Regions from separate parts of the Lysinibacillus sp. FSL R7-0073 genome, predicted to be linked through region 1. Evidence: riboswitches for the same ligand, from Rfam matches in the RefSeq annotation. Region 1 holds a riboswitch; each other region holds the start of a gene.

Region 1 (3,202 bases):
CCTACAACAGGTATAGAAATACTAAAAAAGATTGTCATGACTGCGCCGACAGAAGCACCAGATGAAATACCTAATGTATATGGATCTGCTAATGGATTTTTGAGCAAGCCTTGGAAAGCCGCTCCCGCAATGGCGAGAGAAGCTCCTACTAGCCCCGCTAAAAGCACACGGGGAAGGCGAATTTTCCAAAAGATATTGGCAGCTGTTTCATCAACTGACTGATTCCACAGCACTTCTATCGGAATATGAACAGAGCCTATAGCGACGCCACACCAGATGCTAATGATAAGAAGCGTACATGTTAATACATAGGCTGTTGCTACTTTTTTCACTTAAATACCTCAGGGTAGATAGCTTTTGCTAATTCCTCAAGGCCATCCGCTAAACGTGGTCCCTGACGGCTTGTTATGCTTTCATCTACTTGCACAATAGCATTATTTTTCACTGCATTTATTGTATCGAAACCAGCACGCTTCGGTATTTTTGTTAAAATATCAGGTACATAACTATATGTCACCACGATGACATCTGGATTTTTTGTGATAATTTGTTCTGCACCAATTTCATACCAATTATCACCGTCTGCTGCTACATTTTTTGCATGGATCATCTCCAGCATTGCGTTCATAAATGTGCCTTGTCCAGCTGTATAAATATTAGGTTCATCAGAGGCTTCTACAAAAACGTTCTTAGGTTCAACGTCTTTCACTTTCGCCTGTACCTCTTCCACTTTCGCTTTCATGTCAGCAATGATTTTTTCAGCTTCTGGTAATTTCCCTGTGGCACGCCCAAGCTGTTCAATCGTTGTATAGGTTTCATTAAAATCTTGGGCATTTTTTACAACAAATACTTTCACGCCCGCCGATTCAAGCTGTGCTATGGCTGATTCCGAAAGAGACATGCTAGATTCATGTGCAAAAACGATATCTGGCTTTAAGGCAATAATTTGTTCAATATTGTACTCCATGCCACCAACCTTATCCTTTTCAGCTACCTCTGGTGGATAATCGTCGTTGTCTGTAACCCCTACTATTTCATCCTTTAAACCTAGGCCAAACAATATTTCTGTATTACTTGGAATAAGTGACACTATTTTCTCAGGAGGAGCCTCTAGTGTAATATCCTTCCCAATAGCATCCGTTATAGTCATAGGGAATGTTGCTTCTTCCGCCTTAGATGTTTCTTGTTGTGTTTGCTCCTCTGTAGTTGTGGAATTGTCTTTTTTTGCCTCTTGTCCACAAGCTGCTAGCAACCCTATCGTTAAAAATGCCGATACCCCTATTTTCCAAAATTTCTTCATGTGAATCCTCCTTCGTTGATTTGTGCGCTCCTGTATTAGAAGTATTCTTCATCAAAATAAGACCCCTCATCTTCGAATGATGAGGGGTCAAAATCGCACCAAAAAACTGATACAAAATCCACCATCCTATCCTCGTAGGCTGTCATGTCTATGCTATAAAGGCAGGTCTCCTGGCTTGTGCTCATTACATTTTTTCAAGCCTTCCCGAAAGCTTCAGTGGCATCATTTGAAAAAACTCACACTTACAGTGGCGGGACCGCATCGGAGTTACACCGATTTCCCTTTTCACTTTACATAAGTAAAGAACCTTTATAATATTCAGTTGATTTTATTATACATGAAATTAAAAAAAGTCGCCTCTATATCAAGGCGACTCCAAAGGTTGTTAGACAATTTCAGCAAAATACTGTACGGTTTTCATCGGAGCACCAATTGTTCGTAATGACCAAGTCTGCTCTAAATAAACATCTGCTAGTTTTTCATATTTCCCACCAAATTTTTGTGCCCACTCAACTGCTATGATACTTTCATATAATTGAGCCATTTTTTTGGCAATATCCTTTGCTTCAAACGTTTTTGTTGCTTCATCGAGCGCACTAAAAACTTGTAAGGTTGCCGATAGTTTAGTTAATTGCTCTTGAACGATTTTCACTAATGAATGGTCTGTTAATACTTCTAATCGCTCGCTCATCTCTTGAACAAACAATTCATGTGCCCTGTATTTATCCACTAAGCGAATAAGCTCCAAAGCTAGTATATTAGCCGTACCCTCCCATACCGTCAACACTTGCGCATCTCTCAGTAAGCGTGGTGTTACAAAGTCCTCAATATAGCCATTCCCGCCATGTAGCTCAATTGCTTCACTTGCATAATGGACCGCCTGCTCTGCCGTTTCCTTTTTCATAATGGCAATATATAAACGGTTCATGATGATGTCTTGTTCTGTTCCCTGACCACTTGTCACTTTATCGTATAATTGAATAAGATCAAAAATCGTGGCTACTTCTACGTGCAGCTTAGCGGCATATTTACCCAATGTATCCTGGATCATAGGATACTGTGTTAAAGGTTTACCAAAGGCATATCGATTTGACACATAGTGCTTCGCCTCTAAGAAGCCACGGCGCATAATACCAATGGATGCCACAGCATTACAAATTCTTGATAAATTAAGCGCCTCCAGCATATAATAAATCCCTTTATTTTGATCACCAACTACATAAGCAAGTGCTCCATCAAACTCAACCTCAGCAGATGGAACGGCTTTCACACCTAATTTATCCTTTAGTCGTCGAATACGAAGATGGTTAGCCGATCCATCTTCATTACGCCAAGGAACTGCAAATAGAGTTAATCCTTTAGAGCCTGCTTGTGCACCCTCTATTCGTGCCAATACCATTGCAACCCCACACATCCCTGCATTGGAGGCAAAATACTTTTCACCATAGAGGCGGTATTCATTCCCCACAAGTTTTGCTTCTACTACATTCGCACCAACATCCGAGCCTCCTTGTCGCTCTGTTAAAAAAGTGGCTCCCTCATATAGCTCCATATCGCCTGTTGCACAAACATGCGGTAAGAAGCGCTGCTTAACTTCTTCCTCTGCATAATGGTCTAATAAATAGGCAGTGGCCATCGTTAACGTCACAGGGCAATAAAAACCGGGCTCCGCATGTGACAGTAAATAACCTTGTGCAAAACTATAGACATAATTCCCTTTGTGACCTAGTTGGGGAATATCTTTATGTACATAGCCAACAATCCCCGTATTATATGTCTCCTCGATTGTTTTTTTGTAGCCGTCATTGACCCATACCTCTGAAACCTCTTCGCCATAGGCATTATACCTTTGAAGGCGAGGCTCTCCTTGTCGATCAGTATGTTTCGCTCTCACGTCTATAG
Region 2 (3,202 bases), 1.9 Mb from region 1:
ATTTCTCACCGAAATATTCAACCATGTCTGTCCGTTCAAATTCTCCATGAACCAGTACATCTATATCAAGATCCTCCTGCAAGTGAATCCAGCGCTTTGTTTCCAGTTCAATAAATGCTTCATAGTCTTCATTCGACAATTGTTTCTTTCGCCAAGCATTACGATTTCTCTTCACCTCATCAGATTGAGGGAAGCTGCCAATTGTCGTTGTTGGGAATAGGGGTAGTCCTAACGCCTGCTGCTGTATTTTTTGACGTTGACTAAAATCACTATGTCGCTCAAAATCCTTTGTTGATACGGATTGAGCGGCTTGCTGGATCATTTTGTTTTGACGAATTGGATGATTTTTTAGTGCTTCAATGGCCTTCATACTTGCTGAGAAATTATGACGTAGCGTTCCGTCTTGATTTTTTCTATATTTAGTGAGGTCAATAATTTCTTCGATTTTTTCATCAGCAAACGCCAGTGCTTGTTTGAGAACAGGGTCCAGCTTCTTCTTTTCAAGTGAAGTAGATATTGGTACATGTTGAAGGTTACTTGAAGGTTGAATCCACAATTCCTTAGCATCACAGAGCTTTTCAATAGCTTGAATCGTGGCGTTAGCTTCCGCTAAATTTGAACGCCATATATCACGACCATTAACAATTCCAATGGCTAAAACTTTATCTTGAGGGAAACCAAATTGTCGAAGTGACTCCATATTCCCTTTATAGCCATGTACGAAATCTAAACCAAATCCTTGGACAGGCAATGAAATCAATGTTTCATAGGAGCATAATGCTTCAAAATATGTTTGTAGCATTAGTTTTGCTGCTGGAACGGTTGTCGTTAATTGAGCATAGATTTCTTGTACTAGCTTCCGTTCTGCAGAGTCAAGTGTCGTCACTAAAGAAGGCTCTTCTAATTGAATCCACTCGGCACCTGCGTCTACTAATTCTTGAATAATCTGAGCATAGAGAGGTAATAGGGCTAATAAATATTCAACCTGTGTTAATTTATTGTAGCCCTTAGTTAGCTTATAAAATGTATAGGGGCCAATAAGTGTCGGCTTCGCAATAATTCTGAACGCTTCTTTTGCCTCTAAAAAGTCGGCCAATACCTTATTTTCTGTTAGTTGCAACGGTTGCCCTTCATATTCAGGAACAATGTAGTGATAGTTGGTATTAAACCATTTGGTCATTTCACTAGCTACTGCTGAATGATTTCCTCTCGCTACACTGTAGTAGGTATGTAAATCTACCCTTCCACCTTGCCAGTTAAAGCGCTTGGGTACTAAGCCAAACATTAAGGCTGTATCCAACATTCTATCGTATAGTGTGAAATCTCCCACTGTCACCATATCGATGCCAAGTTGTAGCTGCTTTTCAATCCGCGATAACCGAATACTTTTTAGGATTGCCTGAAAATCCTCTTCCGTTCGTTCTTGACGCCAAAATGCTTCTAACGCCTTCTTCCATTCGCGATCATCTCCGATATATGGATAGCCAATGAGTGTACTTGTATAAGTCATATTTAATCTCCCTTTCATCAATAAAGTTTATGGTTACTTGCTCTTACAAATTTGTGTCATCCCATGCTAGATTCAGTGGCTCTATATGAAAACCAGTGGACTTTGCTTTCGAATACAGAATAACAGCATGAAAAAAAGCCATTCTCCTTCTCGGAAAATGGCTGCATGGTAAAATTATTAATACAAAAACAATACGAAAAAATAGAACTTTCGTTTAAAATCATTTGTTATCGCACAGTGCCTGTTTAGTCACTATTCACCACCTATTTCCACGTAGGTATTTGGTGTGTACTAGAAATTGGCAGGTCTCCTGGCTTCTCATCAACACGCCTCACAGCCTTCCCGGTTTCCCAGTGGCATTTGTGATTTGCTCCGAATTACAGTTGCGGGACAGCGTCGGATTTGCACCGACTTCCCTTTTAAGCCAGACTTTCATCTGGCACCATTTCTTACACTATATTCAGTTATGCCCCTACTATAACATATATTTCAGAATAGTAGAAATTGTTTTTACATAAAAATTTATCTATTTACTCTGTTTTTAATTGTAAACCATCTGGCCCTTACCCTTAGTGATAATACCTTAATTATGTTTGTTGGCCTTAAGGCTTCTATATCTTCTATTTGCTACTCCGAAAAAAATCAGGTAACTAACAATGTAAAGCAGCAAAGAGTTCTATTAGTCATTAACACAATCAGGAAATCTTAGTAAAAGATGTTTACAAACAACTTAAATATAGTTATACTTACAAAGTAAACAAAAATTCTTAAGGAGGTCGAATGAAATGTTCGTTATCGTTAAATTGATGTCATTGGTAGCTACAACTTCAGTAAAAATGAAAATCACACATTCGACCAGATCGGAATGGATCGCTTAAGGTTTTTTTGTAATTAAGCATGCCCATACCGCAGGGAGAAGTGTGCCCCTGCGGTATTTTTGTGCCTTTTTTAACCGTAGGGGAGTCTCTCTACGGTTTTTTTCATTTTTCATGGCAATTTAAGGAGGTGATAATATGATATTAAACTTTTTTGTTCTCACGATAACTATTACGAAACGTGAGATCTCTCTTGAGCAAGCACTTCATAATGAAAATGTGAAAAAAATCTTTGAAGAGAACCGAAGAAAAGTAGAAAATTACATTCGTATTCGTCAATATTAATTTGGTTAATTAAAAAATATGAAAGGTGGGAATTGAAATGATTTATATGATCAAAAGACGTCATGCAGTTTTATGGCTGGAGAAAGACACAACCACCAGATGAAGTAATATAAAGTGGCAATACAGCTATTTAATATTATAATCTCCGTAAAGCTAACCCGTTCTAATCTAGGACGGGTTGCTTCAGGAGGTATTATGCACTTTTTTAAGCGATCTTCATACAACTTGATGTACTTTAAGAAAATGCGGTATTACAATAGTAGGAAAAACTAATTCTAAAAAGCGTAATTCCTCGATACTAAAATTGAATTTGCAAATTTATTAATTTCATTATTCTGCCCCGTCAGCCATCCATGTAGCTCAAAAACAGCGCCCAATTGTTGAATATCAAGTCGGTGATTTGTCTTTTGTTTGTTAAAGTAAAGCACCTCGTTACTTGAAGAACATCCAAAGTGTCCCCTTAAATTTTTTTGGTTACTTTCTACATAACTTTCAGTTATTAGTCCACATTCAGTATGGGTTAGATTAACCG
Region 3 (3,202 bases), 840 kb from region 1:
TGAAAATATTTTAAGAGCTGGTGGATTTGTTGTGCCAAGTTTTTATCGTCCAAATAAATTTGCTAAACAGCTAAATTGTCAAGTTGATGAAAACGGATCAATTATGACTGATGGGGCTGGACGAACAACAGCAGCTGGAATATATGTTGCAGGTGAAACGGAAAAGGGTGGTCCCTCTTCTTTAATGATTGCTGCTGCGGAAGGATTTAAGGCTGCTTCAAGCATAAACATGGATATAACAATAGAAAGATTTTAAGTCAATGCTTAGCTGATGAGTACATGAAATTCATCAGCTATTTTTAATATGACTAGTCAAGCTGGAGGAGAATGAACTTGGTTATGTTATACTATAAATAAATATAGAATAACTAGAAAATGTACACATTCATTATAAATTAGTTTAAAAGGGAAGAACGGTTGGTTGCCTCTCACCTGTTTGTTGAGCACATATTAGTAGTCGGCGTTATGTTATGACGAAGGAAAATTTGTGATGATCGTAAGGGAGGAGTCCTACTTTAGACTCGTACAACGAAAAAATCTACGAGGATAGGATGTATGGAGTAGGGTGCATGATTTACATCATACTCATAGCTTAAGTCATAATTGCATCTTTACTGTAAAGGAAAGATGCCTTTTTTATGAATAAAATTTCTTTAGGGCAACGTTTTTAGGTAAATAAGCGACTATTATTTTACTTCCTATTTTTTAATAAAATAATGCTATCGCTTACATAGTTCTATTTTTATATAATTATGTTTTAGTTCTTTCGTTCAAGGTTATGTCAGAAAATACGAATAGTCTCAAATTGATGAACTTTTATTTCTCGATTTACTTTTTATATAAAGGATGGTACACTTAAAACTATCGAAAAACAATATATTGTGTTCGTTTTATGTGGGTACTACTATATGTAGTTTAATAGGGAAGTTCGGTACTATTCCGACGCTGTCCCCGCAACTGTAAAGCTGACGATGATTGTAACCACTGTGCATTCGCATGGGAAGGAAATCAGAGATTGAAGCAAAGCCAGGAGACCTGCCTATATAAAACAAATTTATCATTTCTTCGGGGATTAAGAGATGGGAACGTCAGTATTTTTAGTATGTTAACGTTTCCATTTAAGCTATCTCTCTAGTAGAGGTAGCTTTTTTATTTTATGAAAAGAGGGATTACTATGAAACTTTATACGAAAACAATCTGTCCAAAATGCCTTTGGGTAAAATCTGAATTACAACGAGCAGGACTTGAAGCAGAAATTGTTAATATTGATCATGATGAACAAGCTAAACAAACAATTATAGATGCAGGTTTTTTAAGTGTGCCTGTTTTAGAGGTGGATGAAACATTTATAGGCGATGTGCAGGAAATTGTTTCTCGTATTGAGATGATTACACTATGATCGTTTACGCTAGTCGTACAGGAAATGTCCGTAATGTAGTATCTAAATTAAGGGCAGAATCTATTGAACTCTCTGAGGAATTAAGCTTGAATAAGCCTTACCTTTTAATTACATATACAGATGGCTTAGGTGACATTCCAGCAAAAGTGCAACGTTTTTTAGAAAAAAACAGAGATTTTTGTAAAGGAGTAGTTGCTAGTGGCAATAGTAACTTCGGACATAATGTATTTGGCGGTGCTGGGGAGAAAATTGCTACTACCTATCATGTACCCTTAGTGAGGAAATTAGATTTACGTGGCAATCAAACAGATTATGAAGCAATACAAACGTTTTATGAAAAGAGGGTAATGGGATGAAAACATATTTAAAGCTTAATAATGACGTTCTGAATCGTTATAGTACAACGGGGCTACTAGAGTTAGAAAAGGACCGTGAGGCTACTCGCCGCTACTTTTTAGAATATGTCAACGTACGTTTACGTTATTTTATAGATATAGAGGAAAAAATCCGCTATTTAGTTGATGAGGGATACTACGAAAAGGATTTTATCGACTTGTACGAGATGGATTTTATAAAGAAGCTGTACAAAAAAGCATATGATTATAATTTCCGTTTCCCATCATTTATGAGTGCTAGCAAATTTTATGACAGCTATGCTATGAAAAGTCGTGATGGGGAAGAAATTTTAGAAAAATATGAGGACCGTATTGTCATTATTGCCTTGTACTTAGCACAAGGGAACACTGTACTAGCAAAACGTTCTGTAGAAGCGATGATGGAAGCCTATCAGCCTGCAACACCTACTGCCTTAAATAGTGGGAAAAAAGCCCGTGGTGAATTAGTAAGTTGCTTTAAATTATCAATGGATGACTCTATGAATAGTATTGCTGAAAATATTGGTTATTGTTTAGAGCTATCACGTCTAGGCGGAGGGGTCGGGGTCAACTTAACGGATTTACGTCCTTTGGGTGATCCAATTAAAGAAATACTAAATCGTGCAAGTGGTGTTATCCCAGTTGCAAAACTATTAGAAAACTCATTTAGTTATTCCAATCAGCTCGGTCAACGAAATGGCTCAGGAGTAGTTTATTTAAATATTTTCCATGCAGATATAGAGAATTTCATTTCATCAAAAAAACCAAATGCTGATGATAAAATTCGCCTCGCAACACTATCAACAGGAATAATTATTCCAAGTATATTCTTCGATCTGATGAAACGTGATAAAGATATAGTGTTATTTAGTCCATATGATATTTATAAAGTTTATGGTAAACGAATGTCGGAAATTTCAATTTCAGAAATGTACTATGAACTACTTGATAATCCTAAAATCCGTAAAATTAAACGTTTGAATGCGCGTAGACTCTATACTGAGGTGAAAAAAGCTCAATTTGAATCAGGTTATCCTTTCGAAATTTTTGATGATAATGTCAATGACGTACATCCACTAAAAAATATCGGTCGCGTAAAAATGTCAAACCTATGTACTGAAATCTTGCAAGTGCAAGAAACTAGTATCATTACAGATCAAGATCAACCGAACGAATATGGGTTAGATGTGTCGTGTAATTTAGGGTCAATTGATATTCATGCAGCGAGTAAAGTAAATGATTTTGAAACATTAATCGATACAGCTATGCACTTATTAACGAATGTGTCACAAATGACATATATTAAAAATGTCCCATCGGTGGCAAAAGCGAATCGATTAATGCACTCAGTAGGGCTAGGTTGTATGAATCTCCATGGACATCTTGTTACGGAGGGCATCATGTATGGCTCGAAAGATTCTATTGATTT

What was found. Region 1 has a riboswitch for cobalamin ahead of MKY88_RS02750 (ABC transporter substrate-binding protein). Riboswitches for the same ligand answer to the same signal wherever they lie in the genome.
Region 2: it holds a riboswitch for cobalamin, as region 1 does, so the genes downstream of both, metE (5-methyltetrahydropteroyltriglutamate--homocysteine S-methyltransferase) here and MKY88_RS02750 (ABC transporter substrate-binding protein) in region 1, are expected to answer to the same signal.
Region 3: it holds a riboswitch for cobalamin, as region 1 does, so the genes downstream of both, MKY88_RS06695 (glutaredoxin family protein) here and MKY88_RS02750 (ABC transporter substrate-binding protein) in region 1, are expected to answer to the same signal.

What each region holds. Positions count from the first base shown of each region.
Region 1 covers NZ_JBBPAS010000001.1:563,921-567,122, reverse strand. The annotation lists gene MKY88_RS02755 (FecCD family ABC transporter permease) at 1-332, opposite strand, end outside; gene MKY88_RS02750 (ABC transporter substrate-binding protein) at 329-1,300, opposite strand; cobalamin riboswitch at 1,444-1,626, opposite strand; gene MKY88_RS02745 (acyl-CoA dehydrogenase family protein) at 1,686-3,202, opposite strand, start outside.
Region 2 covers NZ_JBBPAS010000001.1:2,506,314-2,509,515, forward strand. The annotation lists gene metE (5-methyltetrahydropteroyltriglutamate--homocysteine S-methyltransferase) at 1-1,510, opposite strand, end outside; cobalamin riboswitch at 1,794-1,972, opposite strand; gene MKY88_RS12380 (YrzI family small protein) at 2,524-2,670, shown strand.
Region 3 covers NZ_JBBPAS010000001.1:1,407,800-1,411,001, forward strand. The annotation lists gene MKY88_RS06690 (NAD(P)/FAD-dependent oxidoreductase) at 1-256, shown strand, start outside; cobalamin riboswitch at 880-1,057, shown strand; gene MKY88_RS06695 (glutaredoxin family protein) at 1,175-1,399, shown strand; gene nrdI (class Ib ribonucleoside-diphosphate reductase assembly flavoprotein NrdI) at 1,396-1,755, shown strand; gene nrdE (class 1b ribonucleoside-diphosphate reductase subunit alpha) at 1,752-3,202, shown strand, end outside.